Regions from separate parts of the Pseudomonas sp. LBUM1640 genome, predicted to be linked through region 3. Evidence: predicted binding sites of a transcription regulator. Region 3 holds the regulator's gene; each other region holds the start of a gene.
The links. Region 3 encodes FliA, which starts transcription of late flagellar genes. Its sites were predicted from a motif close to CTAAAGTTTNNNNNNNNNNNGCCGNTAA; they were not measured.
Positions count from the first base shown of each region.

Region 1: the regulator FliA is predicted to act here: its motif matches at 1,126-1,153, upstream of ACA065_RS00625 (methyl-accepting chemotaxis protein).
Region 2: the regulator FliA is predicted to act here: its motif matches at 1,681-1,708, upstream of ACA065_RS16305 (methyl-accepting chemotaxis protein).

Region 1 is NZ_CP166816.1:127,012-130,272, forward strand. Features, by position in the region: partial or broken gene ACA065_RS00615 (TonB-dependent siderophore receptor) at 114-782, opposite strand; partial or broken gene ACA065_RS00620 (sigma factor-like helix-turn-helix DNA-binding protein) at 795-1,067, opposite strand; gene ACA065_RS00625 (methyl-accepting chemotaxis protein) at 1,269-3,149, shown strand; gene ACA065_RS00630 (SRPBCC family protein) at 3,189-3,261, opposite strand, start outside.
Region 2 is NZ_CP166816.1:3,645,971-3,649,231, forward strand. Features, by position in the region: gene ACA065_RS16290 (amidase) at 1-217, opposite strand, end outside; gene ACA065_RS16295 (DUF1294 domain-containing protein) at 337-720, opposite strand; gene ACA065_RS16300 (undecaprenyl-diphosphate phosphatase) at 717-1,547, opposite strand; gene ACA065_RS16305 (methyl-accepting chemotaxis protein) at 1,774-3,261, shown strand, end outside.
Region 3 is NZ_CP166816.1:4,948,325-4,951,585, reverse strand. Features, by position in the region: gene flhF (flagellar biosynthesis GTPase FlhF) at 1-143, shown strand, start outside; gene fleN (flagellar synthesis regulator FleN) at 250-1,083, shown strand; gene fliA (RNA polymerase sigma factor FliA) at 1,080-1,820, shown strand; gene ACA065_RS21710 (chemotaxis response regulator CheY) at 1,989-2,363, shown strand; gene ACA065_RS21705 (protein phosphatase CheZ) at 2,382-3,170, shown strand; gene ACA065_RS21700 (chemotaxis protein CheA) at 3,182-3,261, shown strand, end outside.

The sequences.
Region 1 (3,261 bases), 2.1 Mb from region 3:
AAGCACGCAGGTGAGGCTCTTCCAGGCCTGCCACATCGGGCCAGCCATGCAGCCGGCCAACAAAAAAGCCAGCGCCTGGAATTAGGCGCTGGCTTCTCGGAAACATTAGAAGATCAGAATTGATAGCTTACCGTCGCACTGACGTTACGCTCTTCTCCCAGGTAGCAGAAGTTCAGGCTGGCACAGGACGCTACATAGGTCTCATTGGTCAGGTTGTTGGCATTCAACCGCACATCCACGCCCTTCAACCCTACTTTACCCAAGTCATACCCTACTGACGCGTCAAGCAAGGTCTAGGCCGGCACCTTCATCGTGTTCTCTGCATCTGCCCAGCTGTACCCTACATATCGAACCCCGCCCCCTAACCGCAAGCCGTCCAAGGCTCTACTATCAAACTTATAGTCCCCCCACACCGACGCCATATGACGAGGCGCCTGGGTCGGAGAATTGTGCCTGTTCTCGATCAGGTTATCGGTGGAGCTCAACGTGCTCACCATCGACTTGGAATACTTGATGTCGGTAAAGGTATAGCTGCCCAGAAACTTCAAGTTATCGGCCACTTGAGCACCTATAGCCCGATAGAAGTTCTCCTGTGGCAGCTTGGTCGCCAGGTTTTCCTGGTCGATGCGCAACCAGGACGGCGTAAACAAGTTGTCGGTTCCCGGCGGCTGATACTTCAAGCCGGCCTCCCACTGTGTCCCATTAGTAGGTGCCAGGGGATTGCCCGCGCTGTCTGAATAAAAGTTCGGGTTAAAGGACTCTGAATAGCTGGTGAGCTTCGCGCCAGTGCTCGTATTGCGCATGCAGGCGCCCATTTGCTCCGCGATCTGTTTGTACGCCAGCCCATCGCACTGAGCCAATAGAAACGCCTTACGCACTTTCGGCTTCAAGCCGTCTAAAAGGCGGGCGATTGCCTCCAGAGGTTCCAGCACCAACGCACGCGCTTCGGTGCTGGGTGCCAACGCTTCTGGCAGATGAGCGATGGACTCGAGGTAAGCGCGTTCGATTTCTTCACGGCGCCAATGATCAATCACTAAGCCCCGAGCGATGGTGCGCAAGAAAGCTCGCCGCGCTTGTACCGTTGGTCAGTTTCCTACTCAAAAAGAGGATGCATCTCACAAATTTCTAAGATTTCTCTAAGTGTGGCCGAAAGCCTGACGAGCCATGCGTGCACCGAAATAGAGCGGTCCGAGAGAGTCCGCCTATCCCGTTACATGGAATGTTCCACTCGGCACGCTCATCCCCCTTTGGCAAAAGAAGTCGATGAAATGAATCTTAAGTTCAGTCATAAAATTCTGTTGGCCGCGTCAGGCGTCGTGGTTCTCGCTTTCGCGTTATTCACGCTTTACAACGACTACCTGCAGCGCAGCACCATCAAACAAAACCTGGAGTCGTCCATCCAGCAATCGGGAGAACTCACGGCCAGCAGTGTGCAGAACTGGCTCAGTGGCCGCATCCTGGTCCTCGAAAGCCTGGCGCAAAACGTAGCGCACCAGGGCAGCGCTGCCGACCTTCCGGGCCTGGTCGACCAGCCTGCATTCACCTCGAACTTCCAGTTCACCTACGTCGGTCAAACCAACGGTGTATTCACCCAGCGCCCTGACGCCAAGATGCCCGACGGTTATGACCCACGGCAGCGTCCTTGGTACAAGCAAGCGGTGGCGGCCGATAAAACCATGCTCACCCCGCCTTACATGGCAGCCGTGGGCGGGCAGATCGTAACCATCGCCCTGCCGGTCAAAAAGAACGGTGAACTGCTGGGTGTCGTCGGCGGCGACCTGAGCCTGCAGACCTTGGTGAAGATCATCAACTCGGTGGACTTCGGCGGCATCGGCCATGCATTTCTGGTCAGCGCCGACGGCCAGGTCATTGTCAGCCCTGACCAGGACCAGGTGATGAAAAACCTCAAGGATATCTACCCAGGCATTAACCTGCGTATCGAAAAGGTCAGCCAGGACGTTGTCCTCAATGGCCAGGACCGTATCCTTTCGTTCACCCCGATCAGCGGTTTGCCGGGTGCCGATTGGTACATCGGTCTGTCGATCGATAAAGATAAAGCCTACGCCCCGCTGGGCAAATTCCGTACTTCGGCATTGATCGCCATGTTGATCGCGGTTGTCGCAATTGCCGTGCTTTTGAGCCTGTTGATTCAAGTACTGCTGCGCCCGCTGACCACCATGGGCATTGCCATGCAGGACATTGCCCAAGGCGAGGGTGATTTGACTCGGCGTTTGGACGTGACCAGCAAGGACGAGTTTGGCGAGGTTGGTAGCGCCTTCAACCAGTTCGTCGAGCGTATCCACGCGTCCATCTCCGAGGTGTCTTCGGCAACGCGGCAGGTACACGATCTGTCCCAGCGCGTGATGGCCTCGTCCAATGCCTCGATCATCGGCTCGGACGAACAAAGTGCACGCACCAATAGCGTGGCAGCGGCGATCAACGAGTTGGGTGCCGCCACTCAGGAAATCGCGCGTAACGCGGCCGATGCTTCGCAGCATGCCAGTGGCGCCAGTGAACAGGCAGACGACGGGCGCAAGGTGGTGGAGCAAACCATCCTGGCGATGTCGCAGCTGTCGCAAAAAATCAGCCTGTCCTGCACCCAGATCGAAACCCTGAACGCCAGCACCGACAACATCGGTCACATCCTTGATGTGATCAAAGGCATCTCCCAGCAAACCAACTTGTTGGCACTTAATGCCGCGATTGAAGCGGCTCGTGCCGGGGAAGCCGGGCGTGGTTTTGCTGTGGTTGCCGATGAGGTGCGTAACCTGGCTCACCGTACCCAGGAGTCCGCCGAAGAGATCCATAAGATGATCACTTCGCTGCAAGTGGGTTCGCGTGAAGCGGTGACCACCATGAACGCCAGCCAGACCTCCAGCGAAGAAAGCGTTGAAGTGGCCAACCAGGCCGGTGAGCGCCTGGTCAGCGTGACGCAACGCATCGTCGAGATCGACGGCATGAACCAGTCGGTGGCTGCCGCTACCGAGGAGCAGACCGCTGTGGTGGAAACCCTCAACGTCGACATCAACCAGATCAACCTGCTGAACCAGCAGGGCGTGGCCAACCTCAACGAAACGCTCAAGGACTGCGACGCGCTGTCCCAGCAGGCCAGCCGATTGAAGCAGTTGGTCGACAGCTTCAAAATCTGACCTTGGTGGTGCAGGAGCGAGGCCTCTCGCTCCTGCTGATCAGCCGAGCATCTGGCGCACATTCTCCAGTGCGCTGTCGGCGAAAGTCTGCACAAACTGTTCGAACTCCGCC
Region 2 (3,261 bases), 1.3 Mb from region 3:
CGCCATACTCACCTTGAGCGATTGCACGGTCCGCCGCCCATGCACCGGCCAGCGCCGTCTCGGCACACACTTGCACCAGTGCGTTAATCGAAGGGTTTTGCGCCTCGATACGGGCCAGGTAGGTGAAAACAATCGCGGTGGAGGTAAGCTTGCGCTGCTGAATCAGTGCGGCAAGCTCAGTCGCTGAATGGCGTAGCAATGAATCCGAAAAAGACATCCGTGTTAGCCCAATACGTTCAAGTGCCTGGAGAATAACGCCTGTGGGCTGCCGGTTCATATCGATGATTGGGTCAGGAGCTTCCCGCAATCTTGTAGGGAAGATCCATCCCCCCTGGCCTATATCACTGACAGCAACGTACCGCCGAGGAATAACTGATCAAGCCAGAACACCTCGTGCAGCAGCACAATCACCCAAAACAGCACTTGGTACGACACCTTGCGCGTCTTGTGGCGGAACACCTGCTGGGCGATCAACGCGCCTGGCCATCCGCCCGCCAGCTCAACGGCGTGCAGGATATTCTCGCGAACGCGCGGGCCATCGGCCTGAGCCTTGCGCTTGTCGCCCCAGTACAGGAAAAACGCCACCACGCTGACCACGCCATAGGCCGCCAGCGGGATCACCGTCTCACCGCGATACCACACCAGTGCCGCGCCAAGCAGCGGCGCGGCGCACAGCAGCACAAAGATCAGCGCCTTCAGGCGCGGGTGCTGAATGTTCATGGCTTGACCGCAGACCAGTCGATCCAACCGAACTGCCAGGTCGCCAGGATCACCACGCCAAAGGCAATGCGATACCAGGCGAACGCCGCATAACTGTGGCTGGCGATGAACTTGAGCAAGGCCTTGACCGCAATCATCGCGAAGATGAACGAGGTGACAAAACCGATGGCGAACACCGGCAAGTCATCCGGCTGGAACAGGTGACGGTACTTGTAGCCCGAATACACCGCCGCACCGACCATGGTCGGCATGGCCAGGAAGAACGAAAACTCGGTGGCGGTCTTGCGCGACAGGCCGAACAGCAGGCCGCCGATGATGGTGGCGCCGGAACGTGAAGTGCCCGGAATCATCGCCAGGCATTGGGCCAGGCCGACCTTGAGCGCGTCTTTCCAGGTAATCTCGTCCACGGTTTGCGCGTGCACCGCATGCTGGCGGCGTTCAGCCCACAACATGATCACACCGCCCACCACCAGCGCGGTGGCCACGGTGATCGGGTTGAACAAGTAATGCTTGATCAGGTCGGCAAAAATCACCCCCAGCACAATCGCCGGCAGTACCGCGATCATCAGGTTAACCGTGAAACGCTGGGCATTGCGCTGGGTCGGCAAGCCGATGACCACGTCGAAGATCTTGCGCCGAAACTCCCAGACCACGGCCAGGATTGCGCCCAATTGAATGATGATGTTGAACGCTTCAAAGCGTTCACCGCCGAAGCCGATCAAGTCGGCGACGATGATCTGGTGGCCGGTGCTGGAAATCGGCAGGAACTCAGTCAGCCCCTCCACAACGCCAAGAATCAATGCCTGTATGGCGGTCCAAAAATCCATGCTTCCCCCAAAGGTCATGCGCGGTGGCATGCCTTGTCTGTCTTTTTAATGGTTCACTGACGCAAGCGCACTCAATTTCCGCTGCTGATTTTCAACATCGGTCTGCAAAAATTTCGTGAAAAATCAGGGAGTACTCAGGTTTTCCGATTACAGGCCGAAAGCCTATCAGACACGCTGGAATTGTCGATGCAGCACACAATTATAAAAAGCAGGGAGTGACAGGACGATGAACAGTTTGCGCAACATGTCGATCAGCCGCCGTCTGTGGCTGATCCTGATAGTCGCCGTGTTGATGCTGCTGACCTTGGGGCTGTTGATGCTCAAGCAGATCCACGGCGACCTCTACCAGGCCAAACGCCAGCAAACCCAGCACGTGGTGCAGACCGCCAGCGGCGTGCTGGCCTATTACCAGAATCTCGAAAAAACCGGCGTATTGACCCGCGACGTGGCGCAAAAACAAGCGCTCAGCGCGGTGCGTGGCCTGCGCTACGACCACGACGATTATTTCTGGATCAATGACCTCACGCCCGTGATGATCATGCACGCGGCCAACCCCAAGCTGGATGGCCAGAACCTCTCGGCGATTCGCGACCCGGATGGTTTTGCGGTGTTCAACGAATTTGTGATCCTGGCCAAGGCCAAGGGCGCTGGCATCGTCAACTATCGCTGGCCGAAGCCCGGCGCCGAAGCACCGGTGGAAAAAACCTCCTACATCCAACTGTTCGAACCCTGGGGCTGGATTATCGGCTCCGGCGTGTACGTGGATGATGTGCAGGCCGAGTTCAAAGGCCAGGTATGGAAAGCCTCACTGATTGGTCTGGGCATCGCGCTGGTGATGGCCGTGCTGGTGCTGCTGATCGCCCGCAGCATCGTGCAACCGTTGCAGGCGGCAGTGAACGCCATGGCCAATATCGCCAGTGGCGAAAGCGACCTGACGCGCAGCCTCGACACCCATGGGCGCGACGAAGTCACCCAGTTGTCCCAGCACTTCAATAGCTTTACCGCCAAGCTGCGCCAAGTGGTCGGCCAACTGCAGGTGTGCGCCAACGCGTTGGGCCAGTCGTCCACGGAGCTGGGCACCAATGCCAGCCAGGCGCATGACCGCAGCCAGCAACAGTCGCAGCAGATGGAGCTGGTGGCGACGGCGATCAATGAAGTGACCTACGGCGTGCAGGATGTGGCCAAAAACGCCGAGCATGCTGCCAGCGAAATGCGTGACGCCCAGGCCCAGGCGCAGCAGGGCCAGGTGAACATCGACGGCAGTTTGCAGCAGATCGACCAGCTTTCCAGCACCATCAGCCAGGCCGTTGAGGTGATCCGCACGCTGTCCAGCGAAAGCACGCAGATTGGTGGGGTGCTGGAAGTGATTCGCTCGATTGCCGACCAGACTAACTTGCTGGCCCTTAACGCCGCGATTGAAGCCGCGCGCGCCGGGGAACAGGGCCGCGGGTTTGCCGTGGTGGCCGATGAGGTGCGGTTGCTGGCTCAGCGTACGCAGAAATCCACGGCTGAAATCCAGGTGATGATCGAGCGTCTGCAAGGTCATTCGGAAGCGGCGGTGAAGGTGATCAGCGACAGCCACAGTGCGTCGCAACTGACCATTGAACAGGCTGGTCAGGCGGGTGCCAGCCTCACCGCCATTGGCCAGGCGTTGCGCAACCTTAATGGGCTGAATGCTTCGATTGCCAGCGCGACCTTGCAACAGGCGCATGTG
Region 3 (3,261 bases):
TCCCGGATGATCTCCATCTGCCGCGCCGTCATCAGTTGGTCAGCCGTGCTGTCAGCGTGCAAATGCAAGAAGAGCCTAGCGAGGAAGCGATGGCCGATATGTTCGCCGACCTTTACCACAACCCCGCAAAACGGGTGGGGTGAGGGCAGGATGAGCGCCGTGAAATGTATCTACATCGATGGTCTGCAAGCGATTCACGCGGCCAAGCCATGTAGCCTGCGTCTAAGCAAGACAAGGTAAAGAAATAAAATGGGCAGCATGCATCCCGTACAGGTGATCGCGGTGACCGGCGGCAAAGGTGGCGTCGGAAAAACTAACGTGTCAGTGAATTTGTCCCTGGCCCTGGCAGAGCTTGGCCGTCGCGTCATGCTGCTGGATGCTGACCTGGGCCTGGCGAACGTCGACGTTTTGCTGGGGCTGACACCCAAACACACCCTTGCCGATGTGATTGAAGGCCGCTGCGAGCTGCGCGATGTGCTGCTGCAAGGCCCCGGTGGCATTCGCATCGTGCCGGCCGCCTCGGGCACCCAGAGCATGGTGCACCTGAGCCCGGCGCAGCATGCCGGCCTGATCCAGGCCTTCAGCGATATCGGCGACAACCTCGACGTGCTGGTGATCGACACCGCCGCCGGCATCGGCGAGTCCGTGGTCAGCTTCGTACGCGCAGCGCAAGAAGTGCTGCTGGTGGTCTGCGACGAACCCACCTCGATCACCGACGCGTACGCGCTGATCAAACTGCTTAACCGTGACTACGGCATGAACCGCTTCCGCGTGCTGGCCAACATGGCCCAAAGCCCGCAGGAAGGGCGAAACCTGTTCGCCAAGTTGACCAAGGTCACGGATCGCTTCCTCGATGTCGCCTTACAATACGTTGGCGCAGTTCCCTATGACGAGTGCGTACGCAAGGCTGTGCAAAAGCAGCGTGCAGTCTACGAAGCGTTCCCTCGTTCGAAATGCGCACTGGCGTTCAAGGCTATTGCCCAGAAGGTCGATACTTGGCCGTTGCCTGCCAACCCTCGGGGGCATCTGGAGTTTTTCGTCGAGCGATTGGTGCATCAGACGAGCGCAGGACCGGTGCTATGACATCCAGCGGCTACAACCTTTACAAAAAGTCGGCACGTGACAGCCAAGGCGAATTGATCGAGCGCTACGCGCCCCTGGTCAAGCGCATTGCCTACCACCTGCTGGCACGCCTGCCAGCCAGCGTGCAGGTCGAAGACCTGATCCAGGCCGGCATGATCGGTTTGCTCGAAGTGTCGACCAAATACGACGCGAGCAAAGGTGCGAGTTTCGAGACGTATGCGGGTATCCGCATTCGTGGCGCGATGCTCGATGAGGTGCGTAAAGGGGATTGGGCGCCGCGTTCGGTACACCGCAACACGCGAATGGTCAGTGACGCAATTCGCGCAATTGAAGCAAAAACCGGTCGTGACGCTAAAGATCATGAAGTTGCGGCCGAACTCCAATTGAGTCTCGACGATTACTACGGGATTTTGAACGATACCTTGGGCAGCCGCCTGTTCAGTTTCGACGACCTGTTGCAGGACGGCGAACACGAAGGGCTGCACGAGGACGGCGCGAGTGCACATCTCGAGCCGTCGCGCGATCTGGAAGATGAACGTTTCCAGAGTGCGTTGGCGGAAGCGATTGCCAATTTGCCGGAGCGTGAACGGCTGGTGTTGGCGCTGTACTACGACGAAGAGCTGAACCTCAAGGAAATCGGTGAGGTCCTGGGGGTCAGCGAATCACGTGTCAGCCAGTTGCACAGCCAGTGCGCAGCCCGCTTGCGGGGGCGATTGGGAGAGTGGCGCGCGCGCTGACAGGCAGTGTGGGGACACTGCAGACGCTACCGCGAAGGCTTCACGCCTTCGCGGGTTCGTACCGTGGTGCCCTGGGCAGTCCTTTTTGTGTAACGCCTGTTGATTGAAATGGCGCGTCCAGGTGCTGGGCGCGTTTAAGACTGCTTGGAGGTCGAATTGGACAAGAACATGAAAATCCTCATCGTTGATGACTTCTCAACGATGCGGCGGATCATAAAAAACCTGTTGCGTGACCTTGGGTTCACCAACACGGTCGAGGCGGATGACGGCATTACGGCGATTCCGATCCTCAACAGCGGGAGCATCGACTTTCTGGTAACCGACTGGAACATGCCGGGCATGACCGGCATCGATTTGCTGCGTCACGTGCGCGCCGATGAAAAGCTGCGCAGCTTGCCTGTGTTGATGGTGACCGCCGAAGCCAAGCGTGAACAGATCATCGAAGCCGCCCAAGCTGGGGTTAACGGTTACGTGGTCAAGCCATTCACTGCACTGGCCTTGAAAGAGAAGATCGAAAAAATCTTCGAACGCATCGGTCATTGATGCTGCCACGGGGGAGCTATGGAGCATAAAGAATCATCGCAGGCCGATTTTGAATCGACCCTGAAAAAGCATGCTCACCAGTTGGTCGAAAGCCTTGAAAAAGGCCAGTTCGGCGACGCGGTGCAGTTAATCCATGAGCTCAACCAGACCCGTGACCGCGGCCTGTACCAGGAAGTGGGCAAGCTCACACGCGAGCTGCACAGTGCGATCGTCAATTTCCAGATTGACCCGCATATGCCCCAGGCCGAAGAAATTTCGCAAATCACCGATGCCACCGAACGCCTGTCCTACGTGGTCAGGCTGACTGAGGCGGCGGCCAACCGCACCATGGACCTGGTGGAAAACGCAACGCCCTTGGTCAATGGCATGGCCACCGAAGCTCAGGCTCTGAGCGTTGACTGGGGTCGCTTCATGCGTCGGGAAGTGGGCGCGGAAGAATTTCGTGAACTGGCGCGTCGGGTCGACGGGTTTTTGTCGCGCAGCGAGCAGGAAAACCGCACGGTTGCCAGCAACCTCAATGACATTCTGCTCGCCCAGGATTACCAGGACCTCACCGGTCAAGTGATCAAGCGCGTGACCCAACTGGTCACCGAAGTGGAAAGCAACCTGCTCAAATTGGTGCTCATGGCCGGCCAAGTTGATCGTTTTGCCGGCATCGAACATGACCGCGAAGCGATCCTCTCGGAAAAAGATCCACAAAAACATCTCGCCAAGGGTGAAGGTCCGCAGATTCATGCCGATAAACGTGAAGACGTTATGTCAGGTCAGGATGACGTAGATGACCTGTTATCCAGTTTAGGCTTCTAAGGAGCACCCACATGAGCTTCGGCGCCGATGAAGAAATCCTTCAGGATTTCCTTGTAGAGGCCGGCGAAATTTTAGAGCAACTGTCCGAACA